Regions from separate parts of the Isoalcanivorax beigongshangi genome, predicted to be linked through region 1. Evidence: predicted binding sites of a transcription regulator. Region 1 holds the regulator's gene; each other region holds the start of a gene.

Region 1 (7,791 bases):
CAGCAGATAGTAGTCATCCACTTTCTGACAGCGCAGATGCGGCATCGGGATCGGGTCGGCGCGGGGTGGCGCCGGCTCGCCGCTGCGCAACAGCTTGCGGGTATTGCCGCAGGCTTCGTTGGTGCACTTGAAGAACTTGCCGAAACGGCCGGTGCGCAACTGCATTTCGCTACTGCACTTTTCACATTCCAGCACCGGGCCGTCATAGCCCTTGATGCGGAACTCGCCCTGCTCCACCACGTAGCCGGCGCAATCGGGGTTGTTGCCGCAGATATGCAGTTTGCGGCTTTCGTCCAGCAGGTAGCTGTCCATGGCGGTACTGCAAATCGGGCAGCGCTTTTTCAGACGCTGCTCCAGCGCTTCCGCTTCGGCATCGTCGGCACCAACTGCCTCGTCGCCGGGCAACAGGTTGAGCGTGGCCGTGCAGCGTTCTTTCGGCGGCAGGCTGTATCCGGAGCAACCGAGGAATACCCCAGTGGAGCCGGTACGAATTTGCATCGGACGCCCGCAAGTAGGGCACGGAATATCGGTGTCGGTGGGTAGGTTGGCACGCATGCCGCCCTGCGCCAGCTTACCGGCGCCGTCGCCTTGGGCCGCTTCCAACCGCTTGCGGAAATCGCTGTAGAAATCATCCAGCACCTGGCGCCAATCGAGTTCGCCAGCGGCGATCTTGTCGAGCGTTTCTTCCATGCTGGCAGTGAAGCCGTAGTCCATCAGGTTGGGGAAATTTTCCACCAGCCGGTCGGTGACGATGTCACCCATTTTCTCGGCATAGAAGCGGCGGTTTTCCAACCGCACGTAACCCCGATCTTGGATCGTGGAAATGATTGCCGCATAGGTGGACGGCCGACCGATGCCGCGCTTCTCCAATTCGCGCACTAAGCTGGCTTCGGTGAAACGGGCCGGCGGTTTGGTGAAGTGCTGCGTGGCCACTACCTCGTTGACAGTCAGCTTCTGACCGGCTGACAAATCAGGCAGCACCACGTCTTCTTGGCCCTTGCTGCGCGCCGCCGGTGGCAGCACGCGGGTCCAACCGTCGAATTTAAGGATGCGGCCCTTGACCTTCAGCTCGTAATCACCGGCGGTGGCGGTGATGGTGCTGGCTAGGTATTCCGCCGGCGGCATTTGGCAGGCGATGAATTGCAGCCGGATCAGTTCATACAGACGGCGCGCGTCGCGCTCCATGTCCAGCAGCAATTCCGGCTCGCGGGTGACATCCGAGGGACGGATCGCCTCGTGCGCTTCCTGCGCGCCTTCACGGCTGGAGTAGTTCGGCGCTTGCTCTGGCAGGTAACGGTCACCGAGGTTGCTGCCGATCCACGCCCGACACGCGGCCACCGCATCTGCCGACAGGTTAGTGGAGTCGGTACGCATGTAAGTGATGTGACCAGCTTCGTACAGGCGTTGGGCCAGCGTCATGGTCTTCTTCACGCTGTAGCCAAGGCGGGTGCTGGCGGCCTGCTGCAGCGTGGAGGTAATGAAGGGTGCCGACGGCTTGGAGCGAGTCGGCTTGTCCTCACGCCCCTGCACCGTGAGAGCCGCAGCATCACGCAGCGCCTGCTGGTGGCGGCGCGCATCGGTTTCGTTATCCGGCCGGAACGCCACACCTTGGAAGCGGGTGACGTCCATACGCACGTCGGTGCCCTGCTCGGCTTGGGTATCGGCGTAGATTTCCCAGAATTCATCCGGCTGGAAGGCACGAATTTCCCGCTCACGTTCCACCACCAGTTCCACCGCCACCGACTGTACTCGGCCGGCTGACAGCCCCCGGGCAATCTTGTCCCACAGCAGTGGCGACACCATGAAGCCTACTACCCGGTCGAGGAAGCGACGCGCCTGCTGCGCTTCCACACGCGGCATGTCGAGCTTGCCGGGCTCTTCAAAGGCAGCTTGCACCGCCTTGCGGGTGATCTCGTTGAACACCACCCGGCGGTAACGGTCGTCATCGCCGCCAATCACTTCCCGCAGGTGCCAAGCGATCGCTTCCCCTTCGCGGTCAAGGTCGGTGGCGAGATAAATGTGGTCGACTTTGCCGGCCAGACGCTTCAGCTCATCAATGACTTTTTCTTTGCCGGGCAGCACTTCGTAGTGCGCGCTCCAATCCCGCTCCGGGTCCACGCCCATACGGTTGATCAGCTGTTCGTGTGCCTTCTTCTTTTTGTAGCGTGCCCGCTCTTCGGGCGGCAGCGAGCGAGTGTAGGCTGCTTCTTTGGCGCGCTCAGCCGGCGACGACTTCGCCCCACCGCTGACCGGCAGATCGCGCACATGCCCGACGCTGGATTTGACAATGAAATCATCCCCAAGGAACCGGTTGATGGTCTTGACCTTGGCAGGCGACTCCACAATGACAAGCGATTTGGCCATTCTTTTACGTACTCGCTGTGCGGTGATCAGTAGCGGTTGCAGACCGCTGCCGGGGGTGCCCGGCGCTCATGAGGCCGCTATTTAGGCAGGCGGCCATCCTAAAGGTCAAGGACGGTCCTGCGTTCGGTGCCTCTGCCGCCCTCACCGGCGCCTTATAACATTGGTCGCCCAGGGCACCGCAAGCAGAGCGATTGTGGACAGCAGCAAAAAGCAGGCGCCATCATAGAGCCCCGAATCCATCCAAGGGAGCCCAGTCATGAGCAACGAATACAAGGACGTGCTGGTCGCCATCGACGGCAGCGAAGAGTCCCAGCAGATTCTGGAACGCGCCCGCTCGGTGTGCTGTGGTACCAGCGGCCGCCTGCACCTGCTGCATGTGATCGAGCCGCTGGCACTGGCCTACGGCGCCGACATTCCGATTGATGTCACCGAGCTACAGACCGGCATCATGGATCAAGCACGCACCAGCGTGCGCCGCTATGCGGACACCTACGGCATCCCTGCCGAGCGGGTGTATGTCGAGATGGGCTCGATCGAGAAAACCATTCAGGAAAAAGCCGAGGCGTTGGACGTCGACCTGATCGTGGTCGGCAGCCACACCCGCACCGGCCTCGCCATTCTGCTCGGCTCCACAGCCCGAGGCGTGGTGCCCGGCGCGCGCTGCGACGTGCTGGCGGTGAAAATCCAGAAATGCCGTAACTGATTCAGAGGTGCTGGGGTGTCGCGCGCAGCGGCACCTGGTGCCACTGGCACAGCAGGTCGGCCAGTGCATGAGCCTGCTCATGCAGCGCCAATAGCTCCTGCTCGGTACCGCGCGGGCCGCTGTACAGCGGCAGTTTACGCATCGCCGCCGCCACTTCATGCTGTGGATCGCTCATGCGATACACCTCCAGCGTCCAGCGGATGTTGTGGACCAGCATGCTGTAGAACGCCAGCCGAGTTTGCAGATCGAAGCGCCCACGCTGCTGTAGGTCTTGGAATGGCGCGTAGTCGAGCCGCGCTAGCACCGCTTCGCGGGTGCTGTCGTCCACCCGTACCGTGGCACTGCGCGGCGTCCCGCGCAGCATCGCCAGCGCCCCGAACACCTCACCGGGTGAAATATAGTTGAGTACTTCAGCGGTCACGCCGCTATGCCCGGTCACCACCAGCTGTCCACGCAGCAAGAAGTACAAAAACGGCTCATCCTGCCCGCGCTGAATCACGGTGTCCCCCGGCCCCGCCACCCACAGCTCACATTGCCCCAACAGCGCTTCAAATTGCGCCAAGTCGCGGTGCCTGACCTCGTTGAAAAATGGAATGCCGGAAACCAGTTGGCGGATACGCTCCGCCGAAAACGCTTTAGCGTCGGCCTGATGCATGCTGTAGATCCCCGATTAAAATAGAGTGCGGCCGTCCGCCTTGGCCTGACGTGCAAGGAGTCCGGCGCCCCCACGCCGAACGAATGGCGGCATGCTGCAATGCCGCTGCGGCGATCTCAAGCCACTATCGCCGCGGATGTTGATCCAGCGCAGTCATCCGCACACCGATGACCCGACCAACGCCAACCTGCAGCCGACCACAGGCAAGGCCTCGAACTGACCAAACAACACTGTTCATATCGACAGTGCCTGTGCTAGCATCGCGTCAGTCAATGAGGACAGAGCCATGAGCGAGAAACTGACAGCCCGGCAACAACAGGTACTCGATTGCATTCGCCAGTTCAAAGCCCGCACCGGCATGGCGCCAACGCGCGCTGAATTGGCCGAATTGATGGGCTTCCAATCCAAGAATGCCGCCTCAGACCACTTGCGCGCGCTGGAGCGCAAGGGCTGCATCCGCCTCTATAACGATCGCTCGCGTGGTATCCAATTGCTGCAGCAGGACAACGCTGCGGCCGACGACGAACTGCCGGTGATCGGCCGAGTCGCCGCCGGGGTACCAATCGAAGCGGTGGAGAACGTGGAGCGGTCGGTTCCGGTGCCGGCCGGCATGTTCCGCCAACGCCCCACTTACCTGCTGCGGGTGCAAGGCGACAGCATGAAGGATGCCGGCATTTTCGACGGCGACCTGATTGCCGTGCGCAAGAGCAGCGTGGCGCGCTCTGGCCAGATTGTGGTGGCCCGGCTCGACGATGATGTCACGGTGAAAACGCTGCGGCTGAACAATCGCGGTGCCACTTTGCTACCCGCCAACGACGCTTATGAGCCCATTGAAGTGGAAGCCGATCGGCTGGTGATCGAAGGTATTTTCGTGGGACTGATCCGCGACGCCGGTTAACCGTTGCGGGAGCGGCCGTGTACACTGCCGGCCCGTTCCCGTTGCAAGGTGACTGTTCCGTGCTGGCCGATATTGGCGTCAACCTGACCGATTCCCGTTTCGCCGCCGACTTGGACGCTGTCTTAGCCCGCGCCCGTGATGCCGGTGTGCGCTGGCAGTTAGTCACTGGCACCGACGCCGACAGCAATGCCGCTGCGCTGGCTCTGGCACACGCTCACCCCCAGCTGTTTGCCACTGCCGGGCTGCACCCCCATCACGCCCGTGAGGCAACCCCGTCGTTCTGGTCTGAATTGGCAGCCATGCTGGCCGATCCACGCATCCGCGCAGTCGGTGAGGCCGGACTGGATTTCAATCGCGACTTTTCTCCCCGCCCGCAGCAGGAGCAGGCGTTCATCCGCCAGCTGGAGTTGGCGGCACAGAACGGCAAACCTGTGTTCTTGCATGAGCGGGATGCCCACGAACGCTTTCTGCCGATCCTGCGCGATTTCCGCGACCACCTCAGCGGCGCCGTAGTGCACTGCTTCACGGGCAGTCGCGAGGCACTATTTGCTTATCTCGATCTCGATTGCCACATCGGCATCACCGGTTGGATTTGCGATGAGCGGCGTGGCCAGGCGTTGCAGCAGATCGTGCATAACATTCCCGACGCGCGCTTGTTGGTAGAAACCGACGCACCCTACCTGCTGCCGCGCACTCTCACCGACAAGCCACCGCAACGCGGCCGCAACGAGCCGGCACTGTTGCCTTGGGTGGTGGCAGAAGTGGCGCGCCACCGCCACCAGAGCAGTGCCCAGGTGGCGGCCTGCAGCTACGCCAACAGCGTGGCGCTGTTCGGCATCGACGAGTCAGCGCTGAACCAAGCGCTCGCGCACATCCAGTAATCCGAACGGCCACGCCAGCTCATGCCCTTGGTAACGCAGTACCGGTATGCGCTCGCCGTAGTCGGCGATCAGTGCGTCATCTTCGGCAATGTCGATCCGCACCAGCGTCGCCTGCGGCCAAGCTTGCAGCACCAATTGCTCGGCCCGTTCGCACAGATGGCAGCCCAGAGTAGTGAGCAGCTCAATCTCCATGGCTGATCCGGAAGCAATAGTGAATGCGCTCGTTGCGCTGGAAATCCGGCGGGATGCTCCAACGACTGATGTCTTCAACCTGATACCAGCGGCTGATCTCCGCGTCCATTTCGAAGCGGCGGAAGTTGCAAGAGAAGTACAACGCGCCGCCCGGGGCCAAGTGCTTCATCAAGTTGCGAATCAGCTCGGCATGATCGCGCTGCACCACGAAATCGTCGCGGCTCTTGTTGTTGGAGAAGGTCGGCGGGTCACAGAAAATCAGATCGAACTCATGGTGATTTTCTGCCACCCACTGGCGCACATCGGCACGCACCAATTGATGCTGCACTGAGCCAAAACCGTTCAGCGCCAGGTTGCAGCCAGCCCAGTCCAGATACTTGCGTGAAGCATCCACGGTCACGGTGCTGCGCGCGCCGCCAGCGGCAGCATGTAGCGTGGCCGCGCCGGTATAACCAAACAAGTTGAGGAAGCGCGCCCCGGCAGCCTCTTCACCCAAGCGCAGCCGCATCGGGCGGTGGTCCAGGAACAGACCGCTGTCGAGGTAATCGCGCAGGTTCACCAGCAACCGTACATTGCCTTCTTGGACCACTTCGTAATCGTTGGCTTGATCGAGTTTCTGATACTGGCCACGGCCGCGCTGCTGAGCGCGGGTGCGCAGGAACACTTGCTCACGGTGAGCCCCCAGCGCTGCCCGCACCGCAGTGACCGCCCAAGTGCGGCGTTGCGCCGCTGCGGCTTCATCCACCGACTTCGGCGGCGCATATTCCTGCAACAGCACTTTGTCGCCGTAGATGTCGATGGAGAAGTTGAATTCCGGCAAATCGCGATCGTAAAGCCGGTAGGCCTGCACCCCAGACTGATCCAGCCATTTGCGCAGTTGGCGGCTGTTCTTGCGCAACCGATTCACCAGCGCCACCGCCTGTTCCGGCGGCTCGAACGCCAGCTCGCCGATCACCTGCAACGGTGCCGGCAGCGGCCGGCGCACCGGGCGCATGCGGCGCAAGTAAACCGTTAACGGGCCGTTGCGCACTTTCCAATGCGCGTCCGCCTCCATGCCGCTGCGGTCGAGCATCTCCGCCTTGCTGGCAATCACCAGCGCCGTCCAGTCAGGAACGCAGCGCAGCATCACCTGGCCCAGCGCCTGGCACAACCAACCGGCCCGCTCTTGCTCTTCCAACCGCTCGCCCCACGGCGGGTTGGTCACCACCAACCCTGTGCCAACGGCGTCACGGGCAATGAAGTCACGCCGCCGCAATGCACCCAGCTCGCGGCGCTCAAAGTGAATCAAAGCACCGAGCCCAGCTCGCGCCGCGTTGGCATGGGCGGCCGCCAAGGCGCTTGCGTCAGCGTCAAAGCCTTTCAGCGACAGACCCGCCGGTGCACTGCGGCGGGCATCCTGCGCCTGCTGACGCAGTGTTTGCCACTCTGCTTGCGGCACCGGCGCCCAATGCAGCAAGCCAAACTCGGTGCGCCCGAGCCCCGGTGCGATGTTCAGCGCTAACGCCGCGGCTTCCAGCAGCAAGGTGCCAGAGCCGCAGAACGGATCCACCAACCGCGCCGGCTCTTCAGCCTGCACCCGTGCCGGCCACTCCGCCGCCTCCAGCACCGCAGCCGCCAAGGTTTCCCGCAGCGGTGCGGCACCACCATCGAGTCGGTAACCACGGCGCTGCAACGGCTCACCGCTGAGGTCGACACGAATTTCACTGCGCTCTGCACCGAGCGCCAAATGCAGACACAGACTGCCTTGGCTGTGTTCACAGGAGCGAGCATTGGGCGGCAAGCAGCGCAGGAAGCGGTTGCGGGTGACGCGGGTATCACCGCGCAGGCCGCGCTCATGGTCCACCTTCAAGTGCACTTGGCCGCCGACGCCGAGCTGCTGCGGCCAGTCGATAGCGGCGGCAAGCAACTCCGGCGCCTCGTCGGGCGCGCCCTCGTGGATTGCCAGCGGGTACAGCACCCGCTCCGCCAGCCGTGACCACAGACATACCGTCAAGGCATCGCGCATCTGTTGATCAGATTCGGCGGCGTCCAGACGCACTGCGGCCAACCCCTCCGGCGTCGACGGCACACCCAAGCGCATCAGCTCCTGGGCCAGCAG
Region 2 (7,791 bases), 180 kb from region 1:
GTCGTCGGCAATCAGCTCCGGATTGCCGAGGTTGGCAGATTCCGCTTCCAGCGCTTGGCGGGCACGCTTCACGTCGTTGCGGTTGACGGTGAAGGTGAAGTCGGCGGCGCCATCTTTGCCAACGTTCTGCACGATCATGTCCACTTCGATATTGGCAGCGCCCACCGGGCCCAAGATCTTGTAGGCAATGCCCGGGGTATCCGGCGCGCCGCGCACAATGATCTTGGCTTCATCACGGCTGAACGCGATCCCGGAGATGACCGGCTGTTCCATATCTACCTCGTCGTCGACGGTTATGAGGGTGCCGGGGCCGTCCTTGAAGCTGTGCAGGACACGCAGCGGCACACTGTATTTTCCGGCGAACTCCACCGCCCGGATCTGCAGCACCTTGGAGCCGAGACTGGCGAGTTCGAGCATTTCTTCGAAAGTCACTTTTTCCAGCCGCTGGGCGCGCGGCACCACACGCGGATCGGTGGTGTAAACACCGTCCACGTCGGTATAGATCTGGCACTCATCGGCTTTCAGCGCCGCCGCTAGCGCCACTGCGGTGGTGTCACTGCCGCCGCGGCCAAGGGTGGTAATGCTGCCGTCGTGATCGACACCTTGGAAGCCAGCCACCACCACAATGCGACCAGCATCCAGATCGGCGCGTACACGGGCGTCGTCGATGGCTTCAATGCGGGCTTTCATGTGGCTGTGGTCAGTGAGGATGCGCACTTGGCCGCCGGTGTAGGAACGGGCCGGCACACCCATGTTCTCCAGCGCCATGCACAGCAGCGCGATGGTGCACTGCTCGCCGGTGGACAACAGCACGTCCATTTCACGCGGAGACGGTTCGTCGGCAATCTCTTTCGCCAGCGCGATCAGGCGGTTGGTTTCACCGCTCATGGCGGACACCACCACCACCACCTGATTGCCTTCGGCTTGGAAGCGCGCCACCTTCTCGGCGACGGCTTGGATCCGTTCGACGCTACCCACCGAGGTACCGCCGTATTTTTGTACGATGAGGGCCATATCGGGACGTCTGTCTGCAGTTGAAAAAAGGCGCAACACTCTACCATCTGTGTGCGCCGGATGCATGGCAGAGCGCGCAGCCAAGGCTGCGCTCTCTGTGAAAATCAGCGCTCGGCGATCCAGCCGTCAACACTTGCCAGCGCGGCCGGCAAACCGGCCACATCGGTACCGCCGCCCTGCGCCATGTCAGCGCGGCCGCCACCTTTGCCGCCCAGTTGAGTCGCCACATGGCGCACCAGCTCGCCGGCCGGGAAACGCGCGCTCAAATCAGCCGTGGTACCGGCCACCAACGCCACTTTGTCGCCATCCACGGCAGCGAGGATTACCACCGCAGAGCCGAGTCGATCTTTGAGGCCATCCACCGCGGTGCGCAAGGTCTTGGCATCAGCACCATCGAGTGCGGCGGCCAGATAATTGACGCCGTCATGTTGCTTCACTTGGCTGGACAAATCGCCGCCGGAGCCAGATGCCAGCTTCTGCTTGAGCCGGTCAATGTCCTTTTCCAGTTCACGTACCCGCGCCACCACTTGTTCGACACGGGCCGGTGCCTGCTCGGCGGAAACCTTGAGCGCCCCCGCTACGCGACCGAGCGCCCCCTGCAAGCCGGACACAAAAGCCAATGCCTGAGCACCGGTAACCGCCTCGATGCGGCGCACCCCGGCGGCGGAGGCGCCTTCGGAGGTGATCTTGAACAAACCGATATCGCCGGTGCGGGCCACGTGGGTGCCGCCACACAGCTCTTTCGAGAAACCGTCCGCGCCCATGGTCAGTACCCGCACCTGGTCGTCGTACTTCTCGCCGAACAGTGCCATGGCGCCGGCGGCGCGGGCGCTGTCGATGTCCATCAGCTCGGTGCTGACCGGCTGGTTGGCCAGCACTTCAGCATTCACCAACGCCTCGATCTCGGCGATCTGCTCAGCGGTCACCGCTTCGCCGTGGGAGAAGTCGAAGCGCAGATAGTCCGGCCCCACCAGTGAACCTTTCTGGCTAACGTGCTCACCCAGTACCTGCCGCAGCGCAGCGTGCATCAAGTGGGTGGCAGAGTGGTGACGCATAATGGCGTTGCGGCGTGCGGTGTCCACCGCCGCACCCACCCGCTCGCCGACCCGCAGCGTGCCTTCGCTGACGCGGCCGTGGTGGACGTGGGCTTGCTGACGCTTGCGGGTATCACTGACCTCGAAGCGACCGGCATTGCTGAGCAACACACCGGTATCGCCCACCTGGCCACCGGATTCGGCATAGAACGGAGTGCGGTTGAGCACCACCAGACCGTCCTCACCGACCGCCAAGCTGTCCACCGCTTCACCGTCACGGTACAACGCCACGATCTCGCCTTGGTCATCGAGCAACTGGTAACCGGAGAAGTCAGTGGCGGCATCAATGTTGAGGCGGTCGCTGTAATCGTTGGCGAAGGCATCGGCGCCACGGGCGCGCTCGCGCTGGGCCGCCATCGCCGTTTCGAAACCGTCCATGTCCACCGTCAGGCCGCGCTCGCGGGCCACGTCGGCGGTCAGGTCCGGCGGGAAACCATGGGTGTCATAGAGGGTGAACACCAGGTTGCCGGGCAGTTCGGTGCCGGACAGCTGGCCCATGGCCTGCTCCAGCACCCGCATACCCTGTGCCAAGGTACGGCCAAATTGCTCTTCTTCCGCCCGCAGCGCTTTTTCGATGCGTGCCTGCTGACTAAGCAGCTCGGGGTACGCATCACCCATCTGCTCCGCCAGCGGGGCTACCAGCTTGTGGAAAAACGGCTGCTCGCAGCCGAGCATGTGTCCGTGGCGCAGCGCCCGGCGGATGATACGGCGCAGCACATAGCCACGCCCCTCATTGGACGGGATCACGCCATCGGCAATCAGGAAGCTGGCCGAACGGATGTGGTCGGCAATCACCCGCAGCGATTTCGCCTCCAGATCAGTGGTACCGGTGGCCGCCGCAGCGGCCCTCAGCAGCGCCTGGAACAGATCAATTTCGTAGTTGGAATGGACGCCCTGCATCACCGCAGAGATTCGCTCCAGCCCCATGCCGGTATCCACCGACGGCTTCGGCAGCGGCACCAGGGTGCCGTCCGGCTGGCGGTCATACTGCATGAACACCAGGTTCCAGATTTCGATATAGCGATCGAGATCATCACCAGGAGAACCGGGCGGGCCACCGGGCACGTGCTCGCCATGGTCATAGAACAGTTCGCTGCATGGGCCACAGGGCCCGGTATCGCCCATTTGCCAGAAGTTGTCTTCATCCAGCCGCGAGAAACGCGCCGGATCAATGCCCATTTCGTTGATCCAGATGTCCGCCGCTTCATCGTCGGAGATATGCACGGTCACCCACAGTTTTTCCGGCGGCAGCTTCATCTCAACGGTGAGGAATTCCCACGCAAAGCGGATTGCTTCACGCTTGAAGTAATCACCGAAGCTGAAGTTGCCCAGCATCTCGAAGAAGGTGTGGTGACGGGCGGTGTAACCGACGTTCTCCAGATCGTTGTGTTTGCCGCCGGCACGCACGCAGCGCTGGCTGCTGGTGGCGCGGGTGTAGGCTCGGGACTCACGGCCGAGGAACAGATCCTTGAACTGGTTCATGCCTGCGTTGGTGAACAGCAGGGTGGGATCGTTCTCGGGCACCAGAGAACTGGACGGCACAACGGCGTGTCCCTGACGGGCAAAATAATCAAGGAAAGCCTGGCGAATTTCGGCGCTCTTCATAAGTCTCGCTGCATGGGTCGCGGTAGGACGGAAGGGCAGCAGTATAGCGGGGTCACCATAGCGGCGCCATGCGGGGCCACACCGCCGCCACGGGGAAAATCAGAGTGTGCGCTGCAGCGTTCCCTGCAGCGGCGGCCATTAGTCGTCGTCGCTGCCGGCATCCAGCGCGTGGAAGCACTGATCGGCTGTGAAGCCGCGGTACTGCAGGAAGCGCAACCGTTTGGCGCGCTCGCGGGGATCGGCTGGTGCCGGGCCGCTGAAGCGGCGGCGACTGCATTGACGCGCTTGCTCGAACCAATCCACGTCAGCCTCAGCCAACGCCGTCTCAATCAGCTCTGCGGACAGCCCTTCCTGCTGCATCGACTGACGCACCCGCATCGGCCCATGGCCACGCTCCAGCCGGCTGCGCAAAAACATGCCCGCATAGCGGGCATCGTCAATAAAGCGCTGGGCTTCGAGCCAATCGAGCAGCTGGTCGAGGTCGTCACCGGCACCGTAGCGCTGCGCCAAGCGGTCATGTAGGTCACGGCGGGCATAATCCCGCCGTGCCAGCATGGCCAGAGCGCTGCGCTTCAGCTCCGCCGGACGCTCGGCCGGCTCCAGCTCAATCTTCTTCTTGGGCCTCAAGATCCACCTCACCTGCGGCACCGGCCGGCGCCACCGGAGTCAGCAACTGGGCGCGGATCTGCTTCTCGAGGGTGCCGGCAATGTCCGGGTTTTGGCTCAGGTAGTCACAGGCGTTCTGTTTACCCTGCCCGATCTTGTCGCCTTGGTAGGAGTACCAAGCGCCGGCCTTGTCGATCAGGCCAAGCTGCACGCCCATGTCCAGCACCTCACCGAGATTGTTGATGCCGGTGCCGTATAGGATCTGGAATTCCGCTTGACGGAACGGCGGCGCCACCTTGTTCTTCACCACTTTAACGCGGGTTTCGCTGCCGGTGATCTCATCGCCCTGCTTTACCGAGCCGATGCGGCGGATATCGAGCCGCACCGAGGAGTAGAACTTGAGCGCGTTACCGCCGGTGGTGGTTTCCGGGTTGCCGAACATCACACCGATCTTCATGCGGATCTGGTTGATGAAGATCACCAGACAGTTGGCATTCTTCACCGAGCCGGTGATCTTACGCAGCGCCTGGCTCATCAGACGGGCCTGCACGCCGACGTGGTGGTCCCCCATCTCGCCTTCGATTTCAGCCTTCGGCACCAAGGCCGCCACCGAGTCGACAATGACCACGTCCACCGCACCGGAGCGCACCAGCATGTCGGTGATTTCAAGCGCCTGTTCGCCGGTGTCCGGCTGCGACACGATCAGGTCATCAACATTGACGCCCAGTTTCTCGGCGTAGTCGGGGTCCAGAGCGTGCTCGGCATCAACGAAAGCACAGTTGGCACCGTGCTTCTGCGCTTGTGCGATAACGGACAGCGTCAGCGTGGTTTTACCGGAGGATTCCGGACCGTAGATTTCCACGATCCGCCCCTTGGGCAGACCGCCGATACCGAGGGCTACATCCAGCCCGAGCGAGCCGGTGGAAATGGCAGGAATGGGCTCACGCTTGTGATCGCCCATGCGCATGACCGAGCCCTTGCCGAATTGCCGCTCGATCTGCGCCAGCGCAGCCTTCAGGGCCTTGCTTTTGTTGTCGTCCATTTCTGAGTTCCTCAGCATCAATGTCAGGGTGTGACCAGTGTCCATAAGACCACTGTCAATAAGGACAGCATTATGCGCAGGGGCGACAGCCGGTGCAACCCCCGGGCAGGATGATTCACGCAGTGCTCAGGCGAGCCAACACACCCGCCAGCGCAGCTTGCACCGCGGCGGCCCGCACGGCCGCCCGATCGCCGGCGAAACGGAAGCGCTGTGCTTCGCTGGGGCGTCCCTCGAAGGCCCACGCCAGCCAGACGGTGCCGACCGGTTTGCCTGCACTGCCGCCATCAGGCCCGGCGATGCCGGACACCGACACCGCACACTGTGCACCGCTGGCTTTGCGGGCACCTTCGGCCATTTCAAGCACCACCGCTTCGCTCACCGCACCATGGGTCGCCAATGTCGTCGCGGCCACCCCCAGCAACGCCTGCTTGGCGTCATTGGAATAGGTGACGAAGCCGCGGTCGAACCACGCGGAACTGCCGGGGATGTCGGTGATCGCAGCCGCAATACCGCCGCCGGTACAAGATTCCGCAGTGGTCATCATCCAGCCGCGCGCCGCCAGCGCTATGCCGACCTGCCGTGCCTGTTCCATACCCACGTTCCCCGGTTGCCTATGAGGCACCGAGTGTAGGCATCGACAGGGCTGCCGTCACCGCCCCGCCATAAAGCACCGGTATAAGGGTGCCACATTTCCATGGAGATCCGATGATGCGACACAGTGTGCTGGTCGTGGGTGGCATGGCCGCTTTGACCCTGACTGCCTGCGGCGGCGGCAGTAACAATGGCGGGTCCGGCCCGACTCCCACGGCACCGATCGCGGCCGAGATCAGTGTGGTGGGGCTGGGCCGGGTGGCCACATTGGACCGCTCGCTGGTCTGCGCCCATGGCGACTGCGGCAGCACCCTGCCGGCACCACAGACGGTCGCCGCTGAGGCGGGTGACGGACAGCGATTCAGTCATTGGTCAGACGCTGATTGTGGCAGCGAGCTGACCTGCACCTTGGGCGACCAAGCACTGACGGCGGTGTTTGAACCGCTGCCGGCCCAGGTACCCAGCGGACAATGGCTGGGCGGTGATCTGCATGTGCATACCGACCACTCTTCCGACGGCAGCATGCCGCGCCAAACCTTTGGTGATGCCATGCCCGGCAACGTGTCGGTGGCGGACCAGATCGGCCAGGCGCTCAAGTCCGGCCTCGATTTCCTGTCGCTCACCGATCACCGCACCCATGACCAGCACTACGACCCGCTGTGGGAATCCCCGGCGCTGCTGCTGATCCGCGGCGAGGAAGCCAACGGCAAGCCCCACTCCACCGTGCACGGCGCGGTGGACATGCTGACCCAACCAGCGGTGCAGCCGGGGCGCGATGAGCGGGCGCGGCTTCAACAATCAATCTGGGATGCGCACAGCCAGAACGCGATCTGGGTCTCGGCGCATCCGGAAAAAGATCTGATGCATGACAATGGCGAACTGCGCGACCTGGCCGATGCGGTAGGCGTGGATCTGGTGGAAACCTGGAACAACGCCAAAAAGCCGGATCAAGCGATTGATTACGCCGAGAACCGCTGGAATGCCGGCTACCGGTTCTCGGTGGCGGGCGCCAGTGACAACCATTTCCGTGAGCTATGGCTGACCCACGGACCCGGCTCACCGACCACCCGTGTACATGCCGACGCCGCCAACCAGCAGGGTTTGCTCCACGCCATGCAGCGTGGCCATACCCACATCGGCCATAACGCCAGCGGTCCGTTCGTCACGCTGGATGCGGATTTTGGTGACGGCTATACGGTACAGGCCGGCGACGAAGCGGTGCTGCCCGCCGGCACCCGCGGCACGTTGCGGCTACGGCTGGAAGGCGCCAAAGGCCAGCGGGTGCTGGTTTACCGCAGTCCCGGCCGCAGTGCCGGCGCGGTCACCACCCTGCGCCCCAGCAAGGATTACGAGGTGCACCATATCGAGGTGGAAAGCAGTGACGCACCGCAATGGTACCGGGTGGAAGTGCGCAGCCCGCTGAACCAGCTGCGCGGCCTCAGCGCGCCCTTGTTTGTCGGCCCGGCCCCGGTGCAACCGCAAACGCCGTGGCTGCCCGCCACCAGTGATGCCGCCGACGGCGCCAATTGGGTGCTAGGCGCGGACGGCGCTTTCACCGGCTTTCCCGACGCCGCCGCTAGCGACGGCATCTTGCACGTGGTGGCCGAGCAGCACCACGCTGACGGCACCCGCGTGCTTTACCAACGCCGCGATACGCATGGCAGTTGGCAACCGCAGCCACTGGCAGTTTCCGGCACTGATCGGCAGCCACGCTTTGCCCGTATTGCCGCCCGCGGCCAGCAGGTGGCCGTGGTGTGGCAGGAAATCACCGAAGCGCGTCCGCTGCGGTCAGTGATCCGGTTACGTCAATCCGACGACGGTGGCCGCAGTTGGGGCGCA
Region 3 (7,791 bases), 270 kb from region 1:
GCGAGCCACTGTTTATCGACAGCGTGCGCAACGATGAGAAGAAACACGTGATCGAGCTGGTGCACAAAGATTTCGTGCATCAAGCGCGCGAGCAGCGCATCCCGGTGCATTACCGCGAAGTGACCCAGCCCCTGCTGACGGATGCCTACCAGAACGGCGCGGTGCCGATCATCCTGATTTCCACTTGGCAGATGGACGGCCGCCGGGCGCCGCACTGGGTAGTGCTGTCCGCCTACGACGACAATTTCCTTTACCTGCATGACTCCGATCCAGAACAAGGCATCCAGACCGAACTCGATTGCCAGTACCTGCCGGTGGCACGGGCAGACTTCGATCGCATGGCCCGTTTCGGCCGCGACCGGTTGCGCACCGCTGTGCTGATCGGCCCGAAAGGCTGGCGCCGGCGGCGGGTGCGCAGCACCCCCGGAAACGCTGATAAAAGCAGCTAACGGCGGGCCGCATCGGACGGTGCCATTCCGACTGATGCCCTAGAGTGCGATGCGATCGGGCGCTGGGGTGCGCCGCCTGCCGTCGGCTTTACGGTCGCCAAAACCGGAGCCAGCGCCAACCGGCAACGCTTCAGCGCACCGACGCCGCCATCCAGGTCGCACTGGCCTGCGCCGCCGCACTGATGTTGCCTTCATGCGTGTGACCGCTGGCCTTGCGCGGTTTGAGGTCATGGTCGCCATCCGGCAACCACCGCAACTCCACCGACGCTGGCAGCTCGTAATCCGCCACCTGCTCACGGGTGCCGAACGGGTCGCGCTCGCCTTGGCAGATCAACAACGGCACCGGCAACGTGCCTAAGTGCTCGGTGCGCAGCACCTCTGGCTTGCCCAGCGGATGAAACGGGTAGCCATAACACAGCACCCCGGCCAGCCGTGGCGGCGCCGCAGCGGCCAGCAGCGTGGCCATACGCCCGCCCATAGATTTACCGCCAATCCAGACCGGCCCGGCCGGCATGTGCGCCAGCGCCGCCTGAAACTGCGCCAGCAGTTTGTCAGCCCGCTCGGGAGGTCGTTTGGCGCCGCCAACGCGGCGCGCGGCCATGTAATCAAACTCGAACCGCGCCACCGCCACGCCGGACGCGGCCAACGCCAGCGTCAATTGCTCCATGAAGGCACTGTCCATCGGCGCGCCGGCACCATGCGCCAGCAGCAGCTGCCCCACCGCCTTGCCGCGGGGGTGAGTCCAAAGCAATTCAGCCATCAGAACAGGCTCCATTGGCGATTGGCGCCCACGAACAAATCGGTGCGCAGCGGCACCCGTTCGTCGGTCAAACCGTGGCGCTTCAACGCCAGTCCGAAGCGCTGAGCGATCAACGCCGCCCACGGCCCCTGACCGCGTTGGCGGCGGAAGAAGTCGCTTTGGTATTCGCGCCCATCACCGAGATCGCGCAGCACCGCCATCACCTTGCCAGCGCGGTCGGGATAGTGCGCCGCCAGCCATTGCTGCCACAGCGGATTGACCTCATGCGGCAGCCGCAACATCACGTAATGGCCGCTGCCGGCACCGGCATCGGCCGCCGCCGCCACAATCGCTTCCAGCTCGTGATCATTAATGAACGGAATCACCGGGGCATACAGCAGCGACACCGGCACCCCCGCGGCGCTGAGCCCGCCGATCGCCTCCAGCCGCTTGCTGCCGGCGGTGGCGCGCGGCTCCAGCCGGCTCTTGATGCGGTTGTCGAGGGTGGTCACCGACACCGCCACCGTCACCAACCCTTCAGCGGCCATCGGCGCCAACAGGTCGAGATCACGCAGCACCAGGTTGCTCTTGGTAATCAGCATCACCGGCTGGCGCAGTTCCAAGCACAGCGCCAATAACTGACGGGTGAGTTTGCGTCGGCGTTCGATCGGCTGATAGGGGTCAGTGGCAGTGCCCAGTGCCAGCACCTCGCAGCGGTAACCGGGTTGCTCCAGCTGTGCGCGCAGCACCGCCGCGGCATTGTCTTTGCAGAAAATCTCAGTCTCGAAATCGAGCCCGGGCGACAACTCCAAATAGCTATGAGTAGGCCGCGCATAGCAGTAGATGCAGCCGTGCTCGCAGCCGCGATAGGGATTGATGCTGCGCTGGAACGGCAGATCAGGGGATCGGTTGGAAACAATCAGGCTCTTGCACTGCTCGCCGTGGTAGTGAGTGGGCCGCGCGCGGGCGTCCACTTGGCCACTTTGTTGCCCGCCAACGCCGCATTCACCGTCCTCGAACAGGGTCTCGGTTCGCAGGAAACGTCCCGGCAGATTGCTGAGGCTGCCGCGTCCTCGGCTCATGGGCTGACTCACCACTGGCTGTTTGGCCAGTGATTGGACCAAAACTGTTGCCCAAATTCAACCGCCCGGCGCGGCTTTGGCAGCGGCCGGGCGGCTGCTTATACTTGCCGCCCCCCGCCACTGTCCCGCCCGGAGCGCCCCGATGACCGACGTCAGCCTTGCCGACACCCTGAACCTGGAAACCGCCCGCATCGAATGGTCTGCGCTGGAAGGCTTCTTCGCCCGTGGCGTGTTGTTGCGGGTCGGCCCGGAACTGGACCTGATCACGGTGGCAGTGGCGATTGCCGAGGACCGCCGCGACCCAGTGGCAGCCTGGCTGGAGCAGGGCCAGCTGGCCCACGTCAGCGACGCCGATGCGCTGCGCTTCGCCGACGCCAACAGCAGCCTGTGGGCGGTGGTGGTGCGACCTTGGGTGCTGGTGCAAGAGCAGACCGACAGCGCTGGCGCGCCGACCCACTGACCCAAAGCGTTCATTGTTCCGCCCCTACCAAGGGGTTAGCATGGCGGCTCAGAAGAAGGCCCTAGGCACGGTGCCGCACGGAGCTTGCCGGGCACGCCGCCTAGCTCAAGCCGACCACCACCTGCTCCACAGGGAATTGTGACGAGGAGACGCCACGCGTCCATGACCACTCGGGGATCGCTCTGCCGCCATCTGGCGCGACTGATGCTGTGGCTGGTGATTGCATGCACCGGCCTGGCCGCCCGTGCCGACCTGCCGCTACCGCTGTCGGTGGACAGTGCCGTCAGCCCGGCAGCGCTGCACGCCGCCGCCCGCCAGCTGTGCCTGCCCGCCGGCGCCGCCCTCGCCCCAGACACCCTGCTCAGCCAATACGATGACACCCACTGGCAGCCACTGCCCCGCAGTGGGCTTAATGCCGGCTTCACCGACCAGCAGTGCTGGCTGCAACTGACACTGACCCGCAGCCCGCCGCAAGCGCTGACCCTGAAAGTGGACAACGCCCTGCTGCAGCACCTGGACCTCTACCTGCGCGACGCTAGCGGACGGCAGCTTGCCCACCAGCAGGCCGGGCTCGCCCATCCCGGCGCCGGGCTACCGAGCTTTCTGATCCCGGCGCAGCCGGCCACCGTACAACTGCTGCTGCGCGCAGACAGCGAAGCCGGCCTGGCGCTGCCGCTGTCACTGCATCCGCGCGGCGTGGCCGACCCCGGCCGCCAGCGCACACTGTTGCTGCACAGCCTGCTGCTTGGTGCGGTGCTGTTGCTGGGCCTCTACAACGCGGTGCTGGGTTGGGCGCTGCGGGAGCGCAGCTATCTCTACTACAGCCTGTGGACGCTGGCCGCCGGCACGCTGGTGGCGGTCTTGCAAGGCTATCCGCAACAATGGCTGTGGCCGCAGGTGCCGCAGCTGAGCCTGTGGTTGCTGGTGACGCTGCTGCCGCTGTTGGTGATGCTACCGACGCTGTTCTTGCCGCACTTCCTCGACCTGCGGCGCCTGTGGCCGGCCGGCCAACGCGGCCTCGCGCTGCTGTGCGGCAGCGGTGTCATGCTGCTACTGGCGGCGCTGTTCCTGCCGCTGCGCTGGGTGCTGCCGCTGCAATTTGCGCTGCTGCTGCTGTTCAATCTGGTGGCGCTGCTGTGTCTGCTGGTGGCGGCGCGGCGCGGATTGGCCGATGGCGCGGTGCTGACGCTGGCGTGGCTGGCGCCGGCGCTGGGCACCACGGTGTTGGCACTGCGCATGGGCGGGGTGTTGCCGGATAGCGGCGCCAGCCGTTATCTGCTGGAGCTGGCGCTGGTCAGTAACTTGCTGCTGATGGCACCGGTGTTGGCCGGCCGCATCCGGCGGTTGGAAACCCAACGCGCTAAATCCCAAGCCGCGCAGGAAAGCGCCCGCCGCGAAGCACTGCAGGCGAGTTCTCTGAACCAGGCCAAAAGCGAATTCCTCGCCACCATGACCCACCAGGTGCGCACCCCGGTCAACGGTGCACTGCGCATGACCGAGCTGCTGCGCCGCAGTGATCCCAGCGAGAGTCAGCGGCAATACTTGCACAGCATCGAACACTCGCTGCAATCACTGGTCACGGTGCTGAACGACATCCTCGACTACTCGCAAATCGAAACCGGCCAGCTCGGGCTGGAAGAGATGGAAGTGTCGATGGAAAGCTTGCTAGATGAGTGTGTTAGCCAATTCGCGCTGCTGGCGACGGGCAAACAATTGCCGCTGCACACCTTCCTCGACAGCCGCGTGCCGGACCGCCTACGGCTGGACCCGGTGCGCTTCAAGCAAGTGATTACCAACCTGCTCAGCAACGCCTTCAAGTGGACCGCCAGCGGCCATGTGTCGCTGCATGTCAGCCTGCAGCAGCCGCCTGATGCTACCGGCCGCTGTCAGGTCATGGTGGAAATCACCGATACCGGCGACGGCCTTGATACCAGCCAACAGCGACGCCTGCTCGGCCAAGACGGCAGCGTACTGCCGACCAGCGAACGCCGGCGTGGCAACGGCACCGGACTGGGGCTCCCGATCAGTCGCCAACTGGTGCAACTGATGGGCGGCGAGCTCGGCATCAACAGTGCCCCCGGACGCGGCGCCACCTTCTGGTTCACCGTGCGCGCCCAGGAAGCGCCCGGTCGCTGGCAGGGCCAAGGGCTGTTCGGCGCCTCGCTGTTGGTGGCCAGCCCCGACCCGCTGCTGACGCTGTCGGTCAGTCAGATGGCCAGCCGTTGGGGCATGGTGGTCAGCGAATGCGCCACGCTGGACGACGCCCGCGATCTGCTGCAGCGCACGGCTCCGGACGCGCTATTGCTCGACCCCTGCTTCCACGATCAGCTGGCCAATATTCCGCTGGCGCTGCGCCCGCGGGCGATGGTGCTGGCGCAGCCGGCCGGCGTTGAGCTGGCGCCGCCAGACAGCGAAGGCACCGAAGTGATCGAAACCCCGCTGCGGGCGTTGGCGCTGCGCCAGTGCCTGCAGCACTTGCTGCACCGCAGCACCACCGAGTCGCCGGCCAGCGATGCGCCGCAACGCCGTGACAGCACCCGCCGGGTATTGGTGGTGGAACCGAACCCGGTCAACCAGCTGGTACTGGATGCGATCCTCAAGACCGCTGGTCTGCGCGCGACCTTGTGCGGCCAAGCAGACGACGCGGCGGCGCTGCTCAGCAGTGACCAAGCCGAATGGGATGTGGTGTTCCTCGACACCGACCATGCCGCCCTGCAGAACGGCCAACTGGCGCAGCTGCGACGTGAAGCAGAGCAGCAACACGGCCTGCCGCGCGCGTGGCTGGTGGCGCTGGGCACGCGCATTTCCTCTACCCATGTGCAGCGCGCCCGCGAAGTTGGCATGGACGACTATCTTGGCAAGCCGGTGTCCCACGACCAGGTGCTGGGCGCACTGCAACGCGCGGCATCCGCGGCGCGCTGACCGCCCGTGGCGTGAAAAAAACATGCCGGGTGCGTATCATGAGCGCCCCATCCACTGCTGTCGGAATATCCTCTTCATGGCTCAATCTCCCCGTACTTTGCTGGTCACCAGCGCCCTGCCCTACGCCAATGGTCCGATTCATCTCGGTCACATGTTGGAGCATATCCAGACGGATATTTGGGTGCGGTTCCAGAAGATGCGGGGCGAACACTGTCTGTACCTGTGCGCCGACGACGCCCATGGCGCCGCCATCATGCTCAAGGCAGAAGAACAGGGCATCACCCCGGAAGCGTTGATCACGGCAGTGAAGGCCGACCACGAGCGCGATTTCGCCGGGTTTTTGATCGAGTACGACAACTACTACAGCACCCACAGCGACGAGAACCGCGAGCTGTCGGAAACCGTGTTCACGCGCTTGGAGCAGGCCGGCTACATCCTGCAAAAAGAGATTTCCCAGCTCTACGATCCGGTCAAGGGCATGTTTCTGGCCGACCGGTTCGTGCGCGGCACCTGTCCCAAGTGTCAGGCGGAAAACCAAAACGGCGACAACTGTGAAGTGTGCGGCGCCACCTACCTGCCGTCAGAGCTGAAAGACCCCTACTCCACCGTCAGCGGCGCGGCGCCGGTGCAGAAGCAGAACACCCAGCTGTTCTTCGACCTGCCACGCTTTGAGCAACTGCTCAGCGATTGGCTGGCCAGCGGCGCGGTGCACGAGAGCGTGGCCAACAAGCTGCGCGAGTGGATCGATGCTGGGCTACAGCCGTGGGACATCAGCCGCGAAGCGCCCTACTTCGGCTTCCAGATCCCCGGCTGGCCAAACAAGTACTTCTATGTGTGGATGGATGCGCCGATCGGCTACATGGCCAGCTTCAAACACTACGCCGACCAGCACGGCCTCGACTTCGAACAGTTCTGGGCGGCTGGCAGCCAGGTGGAATTGCACCACTTCATCGGTAAGGACATCGTCAACTTCCACGGCCTGTTCTGGCCGGCGATGCTGCACGGTGCCGGCTTCCGCATGCCCACTCGCCTGCATGTGCACGGATTCGTCACCGTCAACGGTGCCAAAATGTCCAAGTCGCGCGGCACTTTCATCAAGGCCAGCACTTACCTGAACCACCTGGACCCGGAATACCTGCGCTACTACTTCGCAGCCAAACTCAGCAAGGGCGTGGAAGATTTCGATCTCAACCTTGATGACTTCGTCCAGCGCGTCAACGCAGATCTGGTCGGCAAGGTGGTCAACATTGCCAGCCGCACCGGCAACTTTGTGCATAAATTTGGTGGTCGCCTGACCGCCGACCTGCACCAACCAGAGTTGGTAGCAGAACTGCAAGCAGCGGCAGCCCGTATCGCTGACCACTACGAGCAAGGCGAATTCGGCAAGGCGATCCGCGACATCATGGCGCTGGCCGACAAGGCCAACCAGTACATCCAAGACCAGGCGCCCTGGTCACTGGCCAAGCAGGATGGCGCTGAACAGCAGGTGCTGGCGGTCTGCTCCACCGCGCTCAACCTGTTCCGCCTGCTGGCGCTGTACCTGAAGCCGGTGCTGCCGGCGCTGGCGCAGAAAGCCGAAGCCTTCCTCAATATCGCGCCGCTGACGTGGGCCGACGCCAACACCCTGCTCGGCGATCATGCCATTGAGCGCTTCAGCAACATGATGGCGCGCATCGACAGCAAGCAAATCGACGCGCTGCTGGCAGCCTCCCGCGAGGACGTCCCGGAGGCGGCCGCCGCCGCGGAGCAAGCGCCAAAGTCAGCACAGCCAGACACAGATGAGGCTGACCAACACATCAGCATCGACGACTTCCTCAAGGTGCAGCTGCGGGTGGCGCGCATCGTTAACGCCGAAGCGGTGGAAGGCGCCGACAAGCTGCTTCGACTGACGCTGGACGTGGGCGAGCCGCACACCCGCAACGTGTTCGCCGGCATCAAGGCCAAATACGCACCGGAAGACCTGGTCGGCCGGTTGACGGTGATGGTCGCCAACCTAGCGCCGCGCAAGATGAAATTCGGCCTGTCGGAAGGCATGGTGCTGGCCGCCGGCCCGGGCGGCAGCGACTTGTTCCTGCTCAGCCCCGATGACGGCGCCCAACCGGGCATGGAAGTGCGCTGATGGCCTCAGCACTGCGTGTC
Region 4 (7,791 bases), on a different contig from region 1:
ACCGGTTTGCCGTCTTTCAGCAGCATCGCCGGAATGATGGTGTGGAAAGTGCGTTTGCCCGGCTCCAGCGTGTTCGGGTGGGCCGCATCCAGCGCGAAGAACGAGCCCCTATTTTGCATGATGACGCCGGTGTTGCCGGCGATCACTGCCGCGCCGAAGTCGTGGTAGATCGACTGGATGTTGGACACCGTCAGGCCGTCGCTGTCCACCGCGCAGAAGTACACCGTATCGCCGTCGGGGATCTGGCGGCGGGCGTCGTCACCGAAGCGAATGCCCGGTTCGATGCGGCCATCGGCCAGCGCCTGCTCCGGCTGGATCAGCTTCAGCCGTTCACGGGCGTAATCTGCTGACAGCAGCGTGTCGAGCGGAATGTCCACGTGGGCCGGGTCGGTCAGCCACTCGTCACGGTCAGCGAACGAGACTTTGATGGCCTCCACTAGATGGTGGTAATAGTCGGCGCTGTTTGGGCCCCAACTTTTCACATCCGACTGCTCCAGCAGATTCAGGATCTGGATCGCGGCAAAGCCCTGGGTGGACGGCGGCAGCTGGTAAACCTGGTGACCGCGGTAGGAACCGGAAATCGGCTCCACCCACTGGGCTTTGAACGAAGCAAAGTCCTCATAGCGCAGCGGCGAGCCCATGGCTTCCAGGGCGCGGCCCATTTCTTTGGCGATGGGGCCTTCATAGAAACCATCACGAGCGCCGTGCTCGGCCAAATACTCGAAGGTATCAGCCAGCTCTTTCTGTACCAGCAAGGTGCCTTCACGCTGAGGTTTGCCGCTGGGCAGGAAGATGCGCGCCATGTCGGCGTTGGCATTGAGAATCGCCTCGTCGGTCACTAGCCAATCGGCCAGTGAACGGGTGATCGCCATGCCGTTGCGGGCGTAGTCGATGGCATCGGCAAACAGCTCTTTCCATGCCAGCTTGCCGTAACGCTCGTGGGCCAGTCGCCAGCCGTCCACCACGCCGGGCGTGGTCAGGGCGGCCAGTGCGCCGCGCATGGGAATCTGCTCGGTGTGGCCCAACTCACGGTAGTAGTCACGGGTCGCCAGCGCTGCCGCTGGACCACTGGCATCGATAGCTTCCACGTTATGGGCGGCACCGCCGGCAATCAGCAGGAAGGCGTCACCGCCGAGGCCCGCCATGTGCGGGTAGACCACACACAAGGTGGCGCTGATGGCGATGGCGGCGTCCACCGCGCTACCGCCCCGGCGCAGGATGTCCTGGCCGGTGGCAGAAGCCAAGTAATGCGGCGTGCTGACCATGCCGCGCGAAGCGATGACCGCGGGGCGGCCGGTTCTGGGGCCATTGGCACTGATCATTTGTCGATTCCTTTTCCAGTCACACTGCCTGTTCTTCAAACGCTGCGCTTGGGCGGAAATAAAAGGCGCTGAACAGGGGGAATTGCTGCTGCGATGTTGATCGCAATCACGCCCAGCAATGAGTAGAAGCGTTCATCGTTCACCGCGCCGTGGCTTACCAGTGGCAGCGAGATCATGAACAACACGAGCGAGACACTCAGATACGAGAGTCTGTTTTGTAGAATGCGCTTAATCACAAGACGTCTCCGGTCTCAGAAATACAGGGAAAACAGCACCGTCATCACGCCGGTGAGGACGAAGGCTGCCAGCGTCCACGGCAGCGTTTTACGCAAGATCGCGCCTTCCTGGCCGTTGATGTTGGCGGTACTGGCGCCCATCACCACGTTGGCGGGGGCGATGGCGTTGCCGATCGCACCGCCGGCACTCTGGGCGGCCAGAATGGTGGTCGGCGGCAGGCCTTTGGCTTTAGCCAGCTCCACCTGCAACTCCGAGAAAATGACCTGTGATGAGGTGCTGCTGGAAGTCATGAAGGCGCCCAACAAGCCGATGCCGTTGGCGAGGAACGCGAACACGTAGGTCGGCGCAATGGCGGCGACACCCAGCGCCAACATGGCGTTCTGACCGGAGTGTTTCATCACCGAGGCCAGCACCAGGAAGGCGACGATCGGCACCGAGGCTGGCACCGCCGAGGCCACCAGCCCCTGCAAAATGCCGGCCGGCTGCTTGCCACTGCGGGCGGTCCACTGGCGGAAGAAGTCCTTGCGCCGGAACAGAACCCACGTTACCAGCGCGGTCACGGTGATGGTGGCGCCTGGATGGTTGAGGAAATGCAGCGGTGCGTACAGCTCTGCTGCCGCCAAACCGCCGCCGGCAGCAGACTGCAGCGCCGGGAACAGGAAACCGAATGACGGCCCGTGCAGGAATGCACGCAGGGGATCAATCAGCGAGGTGGCCAGTGCCAACACCGTCAACAGGGCGTAGGGGAAGAACGCCATGCCCATGCCCATCGGTGCGGCCGTCGACTGCGCTTCCACATGCGCGTCGCCGAGCATGGCGGGGCGGTCGGTGATGCTCAGATCCGGCTCGCGGTACCGGCGCCAGCGTGACAGCGGGTACAGCGCCAACATCGCGAGGGCGGCCGGCAGGAAGGCGGCCAGAATCGGGTCGATGTAGACCACCAGGAACTGGCCGATGGCGTGGATGCTGGCAATGATCAATACCAGTGGCAGACCGGCTTTCACCGCCGCCCAGCGACCATACATGTAGGCCACGGTGAAGCCGCCGAAAAATGCCTGGATGCTGATCAGCGCGGCCGCTTGCAGGCCCATAGACAGCTCGCTGGCGGGGTCGAAATCCACTACCGCCAACGTTGCCAGCCAGCCAACACCAAGGGTGCCGAAGAACTTGGCCCAGATGTGGGCAATGATCGGAATCGCCACGGCGTAGATCGGCTTCATGCCGAAGGCCACCAGCAGTGGCGCCACCACCGCGATCGGGGTGCCGAAACCGTCGATGCCTTGCAGGAACGAGGTGAACACCCAGCCCAGCGCGACCACCACGAACAGCTCGTTACGGGACAGCTTGGCAATGCCTTGGCGCAACGCGTCATAGCCGCCGGACTGATTCATCACCTGGTACAGCAACAGCGCCGGCCACACCACGTAGAGAATTGGCAGCGCATCCCAAACGCCCTTAGCACCGGACACTGACAGCGCGCGCAGACTCATGTCAAAAACGAAAATGGCCACTCCGACCGAGATGAAGATCCCAGTGGCTCCCGCCTGCTGGGCGGTCCAGTTCATTTGGACCATTAAAATAAGTAGGGCAATGATAGGAAGCGCTGAAAAAATCCAGCTCATCAGGTCTAGCTCTAAAGACACGCAGCCTCCCGGTTGGGCACACATGATTGATGGGGCTCGCCCATGGTGCCATCGACCGTGAAAACGGTGTTGATATGGGTCAATGCAGGTTTACGCCAAAAATGTCCTCGCTGTTTTTTGTTCTTTTTATATCAGTAGGTTGTTTGGCAATGTGTGGGGCTAACTGCCGGAATAGTGGGCCATGCTCGGTGCTTTTTTTTTGCGTGAAGGAAAGCCAATACGGGCCGGTGTTTCGCATCTCAAAAAATTATTTTTTGCGGTCATTGCTGGGCGCCAAACGAGAGGGCGGCTGCTTTTGTTTGGTTTTGGGGATTGCAGTGAGCGAGCGTGGTTAACATTCGGCAGCAATCGGCGGCTCACGCAGGAAAAGTGGCGGGGGGATTGGAGCGGTAGAGGGAAAAATGCACGACTAGGCCGCCCCAGCATCGACAGTGTCAGATTCTGGGGCGGCAGGTTGTTACAGCAGCGGTTTTAGGAAACGCGCGGTATGACTGCCGGCCACTTCGGCCACTTGTTCCGGCGTGCCCTCGGCAATGATCTGCCCGCCGCCATCACCGCCTTCCGGCCCTAGATCAACGATCCAGTCGGCGGTCTTGATGACATCCAAGTTGTGTTCGATCACCAAAATACTGTTGCCCTGGTCGCGCAGCCTGAACAACACGCCAAGCAGCTGCTGGATGTCGTGGAAGTGCAGCCCGGTGGTGGGCTCATCGAGGATGTACAGCGTGCGGCCGGTGTCGCGCTTGGACAGCTCTTTGGCCAGCTTGACCCGCTGTGCTTCGCCACCGGACAGCGTAGTGGCGGCCTGGCCGAGAGTAATGTAACTCAAGCCCACATCGATCAGCGTCTGCAGCTTGCGCGCCAGCGCCGGTACCGCATCGAAGAACTCGCGCGCCACTTCCACGGTCATGTCGAGCACATCGTGGATGCTTTTACCCTTGTAGAGGATCTCCAAGGTCTCGCGGTTATAGCGTTTGCCGGCGCACACTTCGCAGGGCACATAGATGTCCGGTAGGAAGTGCATTTCCACCTTGATCACGCCGTCGCCTTGGCAGGCCTCACAACGGCCGCCGCGCACGTTGAAACTGAAACGCCCCGGCTTGTAACCGCGTGCGCGCGCTTCTTGAGTGCCGGCGAACAATTCGCGGATCGGTGTAAACAGGCCGGTGTAGGTGGCCGGGTTGGAGCGCGGTGTGCGGCCAATCGGCGACTGGTCAATGTCGATCACCTTGTCGAAATGATCGAGCCCGTCGAGCTGGTCGTAACTGGCGGGTTTAAGGCTGGTGGCACCGTTCAGGCGTGTTGCCGCCAGCGGATAGAGCGTGCTGTTGATCAGCGTCGATTTGCCGGAACCGGAAACCCCGGTGACGCAAGTAAACAGCCCCACCGGCACCCGCAGGGTAGCGTCTTTGAGGTTGTTGCCGCGCGCACCGGACAGCGTCAACCACTGCTCCCCGGGTTGGTGGCGCTGCGCCGGCACGGCAATTGCCTTGCGCCCGGACAGGTAATCGCCGGTGATCGACGCCGGGTTAGCCGCTACTTCTTCGGCGGTGCCCTGGGCCACCACTTGGCCGCCGTGCACGCCGGCGCCAGGGCCGATGTCGACCAGGTAATCAGCGCTACGGATAGCGTCCTCGTCGTGCTCCACCACGATCACGGTGTTGCCCAGGTCGCGCAGGCGTACCAGCGTGTTCAGCAGGCGTTCATTGTCGCGTTGGTGCAGGCCGATGGATGGTTCATCGAGCACATACATTACCCCCACCAAGCCAGCGCCGATCTGGGAGGCGAGGCGGATGCGCTGTGCTTCGCCGCCGGACAGCGTGTCGGCGTTGCGCGCCAGCGACAGGTAATCGAGGCCGACGTTGACCAGAAACTGCAACCGTTCGCGGATTTCCTTGAGGATCTTGGCGGCGATTTCGCCACGATGGCCGGCCAGCGCCAACTGACCGAAATAGGCTGCCGCACGACCCACCGGCAGGCTTACCAGGTCTGGCAGGGAACGGTTATCAATGAACACATGGCGCGCGGATTCGCGTAGCCGCGATCCATCGCAGGCCGGGCAAGCCGATGTGCTAAGGAAACCCGCTAGGTCTTCACGGACCGACTCAGACTCGGTTTCACGATAGCGCCGTTCCATATTCGGCAGGATGCCTTCGAAAGGATGTTTGCGGGCCACCACATCGCCGCGATCGTTGAGGTAGCGGAACTCCACTTCTTCGCGACCGGTGCCCTGCAGGATTTTCTTGCGCACCGCGGCTGGCAGCTCGCTGAACGGGGTATCCAGGTCAAAGCCGAAATGGCTGGCAAGAGCACCCAGCATCTGGAAGTAGTACACGTGGCGGCGGTCCCAGCCACGGATGGCGCCCTGCGACAGCGATAGCGAGTCATCGGTCACCACCTTGTCGGCATCGAAGAACTGCTGCACGCCGAGGCCGTCGCAGGTGGGGCAAGCACCGGCCGGGTTGTTGAACGAGAACAGCCGTGGCTCCAGCTCCGGAATGCTGTAACCACAATGGGGGCAGGCGAAGCGCGCGGAGAACACCAGCTCCTCGCCATCACCTTCCATCGGTGCCACCAGGGCGATGCCGTCGGCCAGCTCGAGTGCGGTTTCGAACGATTCCGCCAGTCGGTTTTGTAGGTCAGCGCGTACCTTAAAGCGGTCGATCACCACTTCAATGCTGTGCTTCTTTTTCTTGTCCAGCGCCGGTACATCATCCAGGTCAATCACCAGACCATTGACGCGGGCACGGACGAAACCCTGCGCTCGCAGCTGGTCGAGCAGGTGCAAGTGCTCACCTTTCTTGTCACGCACCACCGGCGCCAGCAGCATCAGCTTGCTGCCCTCCGGCAGCGCCAGCACCTGATCCACCATCTGACTGACGGTTTGCGCGGTCAGCGGCACCTGGTGCTCGGGGCAGCGCGGCTCACCGGCGCGGGCAAACAGCAGCCGCAGGTAATCGTAGATCTCGGTGATGGTGCCAACGGTGGAGCGCGGGTTATGGCTGGTGGATTTCTGCTCGATCGAAATCGCCGGCGACAGACCCTCGATATGGTCCACATCCGGTTTTTCCATCATCGACAAGAACTGCCGCGCGTAGGTCGACAGCGACTCCACATAGCGCCGCTGGCCTTCCGCGTACAGAGTGTCGAACGCCAACGACGACTTGCCCGAGCCGGATAGCCCGGTGATCACCACCAGCTTGTCGCGAGGCAGATCGAGGTCAATGTTCTTGAGGTTATGGGTGCGTGCGCCGCGAACCAGGATGGTGTCCATGGGAAACAGTACTACTGGCCAAAATGACAGCAGAGTATAGGCCCATTGTCAGAGCACCGCTATTGGACTGGTACGAGATCGGTATGGCGGAGAGTAAAAAGATGGCAAGGCCACGGGACAGTGCCCGTGGCCGTCGCGCTCAGAGGTTCTCTTGCGCCCAGTTCACCGCCTGCAGGCGGTTGGAGGCGTTGATCTTCTTAAAGATGTTGTAAATGTGGGTCTTGATGGTGTGCGGGCTCAGGTTCAGCGTCTCGGCGATATCCGAGTTCTTGGCGCCGGTGGCCATCACTTTCAACACTTCCACTTCCCGTTCGGTGAGCGCCACTTCGCTGCGCGAGAAGGTCTTGTTGAATGCGCGGCTGCGCATCAAGTATTGCTGCAGCACTTTGCGCGGCAGCCACAGCTCACCCTCGAACATGGCGCGGATGCCGCGCAGCAGCAGGTCCTGCGGGCAGTCATGCAAGAAGCCGCCGTTGACCATCGGCAGCCCGGCCAGCCGCGACAGCGAGCCTTCGTCATCGACGTTGAACACGGCGATAAACAGATCGGCGTCCACGGTGGGGTCAATGCTCAGCAAGTGGCTGATGGTGTCGTTAATGTCGACGGTGTTGTAGTCCACCAGCACCAGCGCCTGCTCGGCCTGGGCCAGATGGGCCGGCGTCAGATCCTGGATATTGCGGATGCTAATCGCGTGCACGTCCTGCTTGCTCAGGAACTCTGTCAGCAGGGAATTCTGCAGCTGCTGCCCGCCTGTAACGTATACCTGGTGACCATTACTGTTGGAATTCATCGGTCGATCCCTGTGTAAAAGCCATGCCCTGGGGCCTCGTCAGTCACTACGCCAAGGTGCAGCGCTACCGGGGTAGATAAGGAACGAACCGTGCGAGGTCGGGGAGCGGTCGTGCCGGAGCGCCGGAGCTTGAATCGCCTGAAGGGCGCCTGGGCGAGCTACGAAGAAAAACTGACGCGCACAATCTAGCACCAGTTCTGCCGGGGTTCAATTTGCTTGGTCACCGGCGCGATACCTTTCCTGCTACACTGCGCCCCTTTCCGCCGGCGCTTTTTCGACCCAGAGAATCCATGCCCGATACTGCTTCCCGCACCGCACTGGCCCGCAATGAGCGGCGCGTCACCGGCATCCTGGCCGCCATCTTCGGTCTGCGTATGTTCGGGCTGTTTATGATCCTGCCAGTGTTCACCGTGCTCGGTGCTGAGCTGGACGGCGCTACCCCGTTGTTGATGGGCGTAGCGATCGGTGCTTATGGCCTGCTGCAGGCATTGTTCCAGGTGCCGTTCGGCATGTTGTCCGACCGCT

Evidence for each region. The regulator LexA, encoded in region 1, represses DNA repair genes until DNA is damaged. The targets are predictions, from matches to a motif close to TACTGTNTANNTANACAGTA.
Region 2: a site for LexA is predicted at 5,412-5,431, ahead of recA (recombinase RecA). Genes of this name have one in related genera too.
Region 3: a site for LexA is predicted at 2,283-2,302, ahead of AB5I84_RS05135 (PA0069 family radical SAM protein). Genes of this name have one in related genera too.
Region 4: a site for LexA is predicted at 6,489-6,508, ahead of uvrA (excinuclease ABC subunit UvrA). Genes of this name have one in related genera too.

The regions. Positions count from the first base shown of each region.
Region 1 covers NZ_JBGCUO010000001.1:1,414,838-1,422,628, reverse strand. The annotation lists gene topA (type I DNA topoisomerase) at 1-2,364, opposite strand, end outside; gene AB5I84_RS06345 (universal stress protein) at 2,621-3,067, shown strand; gene AB5I84_RS06340 (cyclic nucleotide-binding domain-containing protein) at 3,069-3,722, opposite strand; gene lexA (transcriptional repressor LexA) at 4,009-4,620, shown strand; gene AB5I84_RS06330 (TatD family hydrolase) at 4,638-5,501, shown strand; gene AB5I84_RS06325 (glutaredoxin family protein) at 5,466-5,693, opposite strand; gene rlmKL (bifunctional 23S rRNA (guanine(2069)-N(7))-methyltransferase RlmK/23S rRNA (guanine(2445)-N(2))-methyltransferase RlmL) at 5,683-7,791, opposite strand, start outside.
Region 2 covers NZ_JBGCUO010000001.1:1,238,585-1,246,375, reverse strand. The annotation lists gene AB5I84_RS05590 (aspartate kinase) at 1-1,014, opposite strand, end outside; gene alaS (alanine--tRNA ligase) at 1,119-3,713, opposite strand; gene AB5I84_RS05580 (regulatory protein RecX) at 3,852-4,340, opposite strand; gene recA (recombinase RecA) at 4,318-5,361, opposite strand; gene AB5I84_RS05570 (CinA family protein) at 5,477-5,953, opposite strand; gene AB5I84_RS05565 (CehA/McbA family metallohydrolase) at 6,067-7,791, shown strand, end outside.
Region 3 covers NZ_JBGCUO010000001.1:1,147,160-1,154,950, reverse strand. The annotation lists gene AB5I84_RS05145 (GNAT family N-acetyltransferase/peptidase C39 family protein) at 1-449, shown strand, start outside; gene AB5I84_RS05140 (alpha/beta family hydrolase) at 580-1,209, opposite strand; gene AB5I84_RS05135 (PA0069 family radical SAM protein) at 1,209-2,270, opposite strand; gene AB5I84_RS05130 (DUF2288 domain-containing protein) at 2,413-2,730, shown strand; gene AB5I84_RS05125 (hybrid sensor histidine kinase/response regulator family protein) at 2,893-5,652, shown strand; gene metG (methionine--tRNA ligase) at 5,729-7,771, shown strand; gene AB5I84_RS05115 (patatin-like phospholipase family protein) at 7,771-7,791, shown strand, end outside.
Region 4 covers NZ_JBGCUO010000003.1:79,554-87,344, reverse strand. The annotation lists gene ggt (gamma-glutamyltransferase) at 1-1,322, opposite strand, end outside; gene AB5I84_RS13365 (hypothetical protein) at 1,358-1,558, opposite strand; gene AB5I84_RS13360 (L-lactate permease) at 1,574-3,181, opposite strand; gene uvrA (excinuclease ABC subunit UvrA) at 3,660-6,476, opposite strand; gene AB5I84_RS13350 (LuxR C-terminal-related transcriptional regulator) at 6,616-7,266, opposite strand; gene AB5I84_RS13345 (MFS transporter) at 7,557-7,791, shown strand, end outside.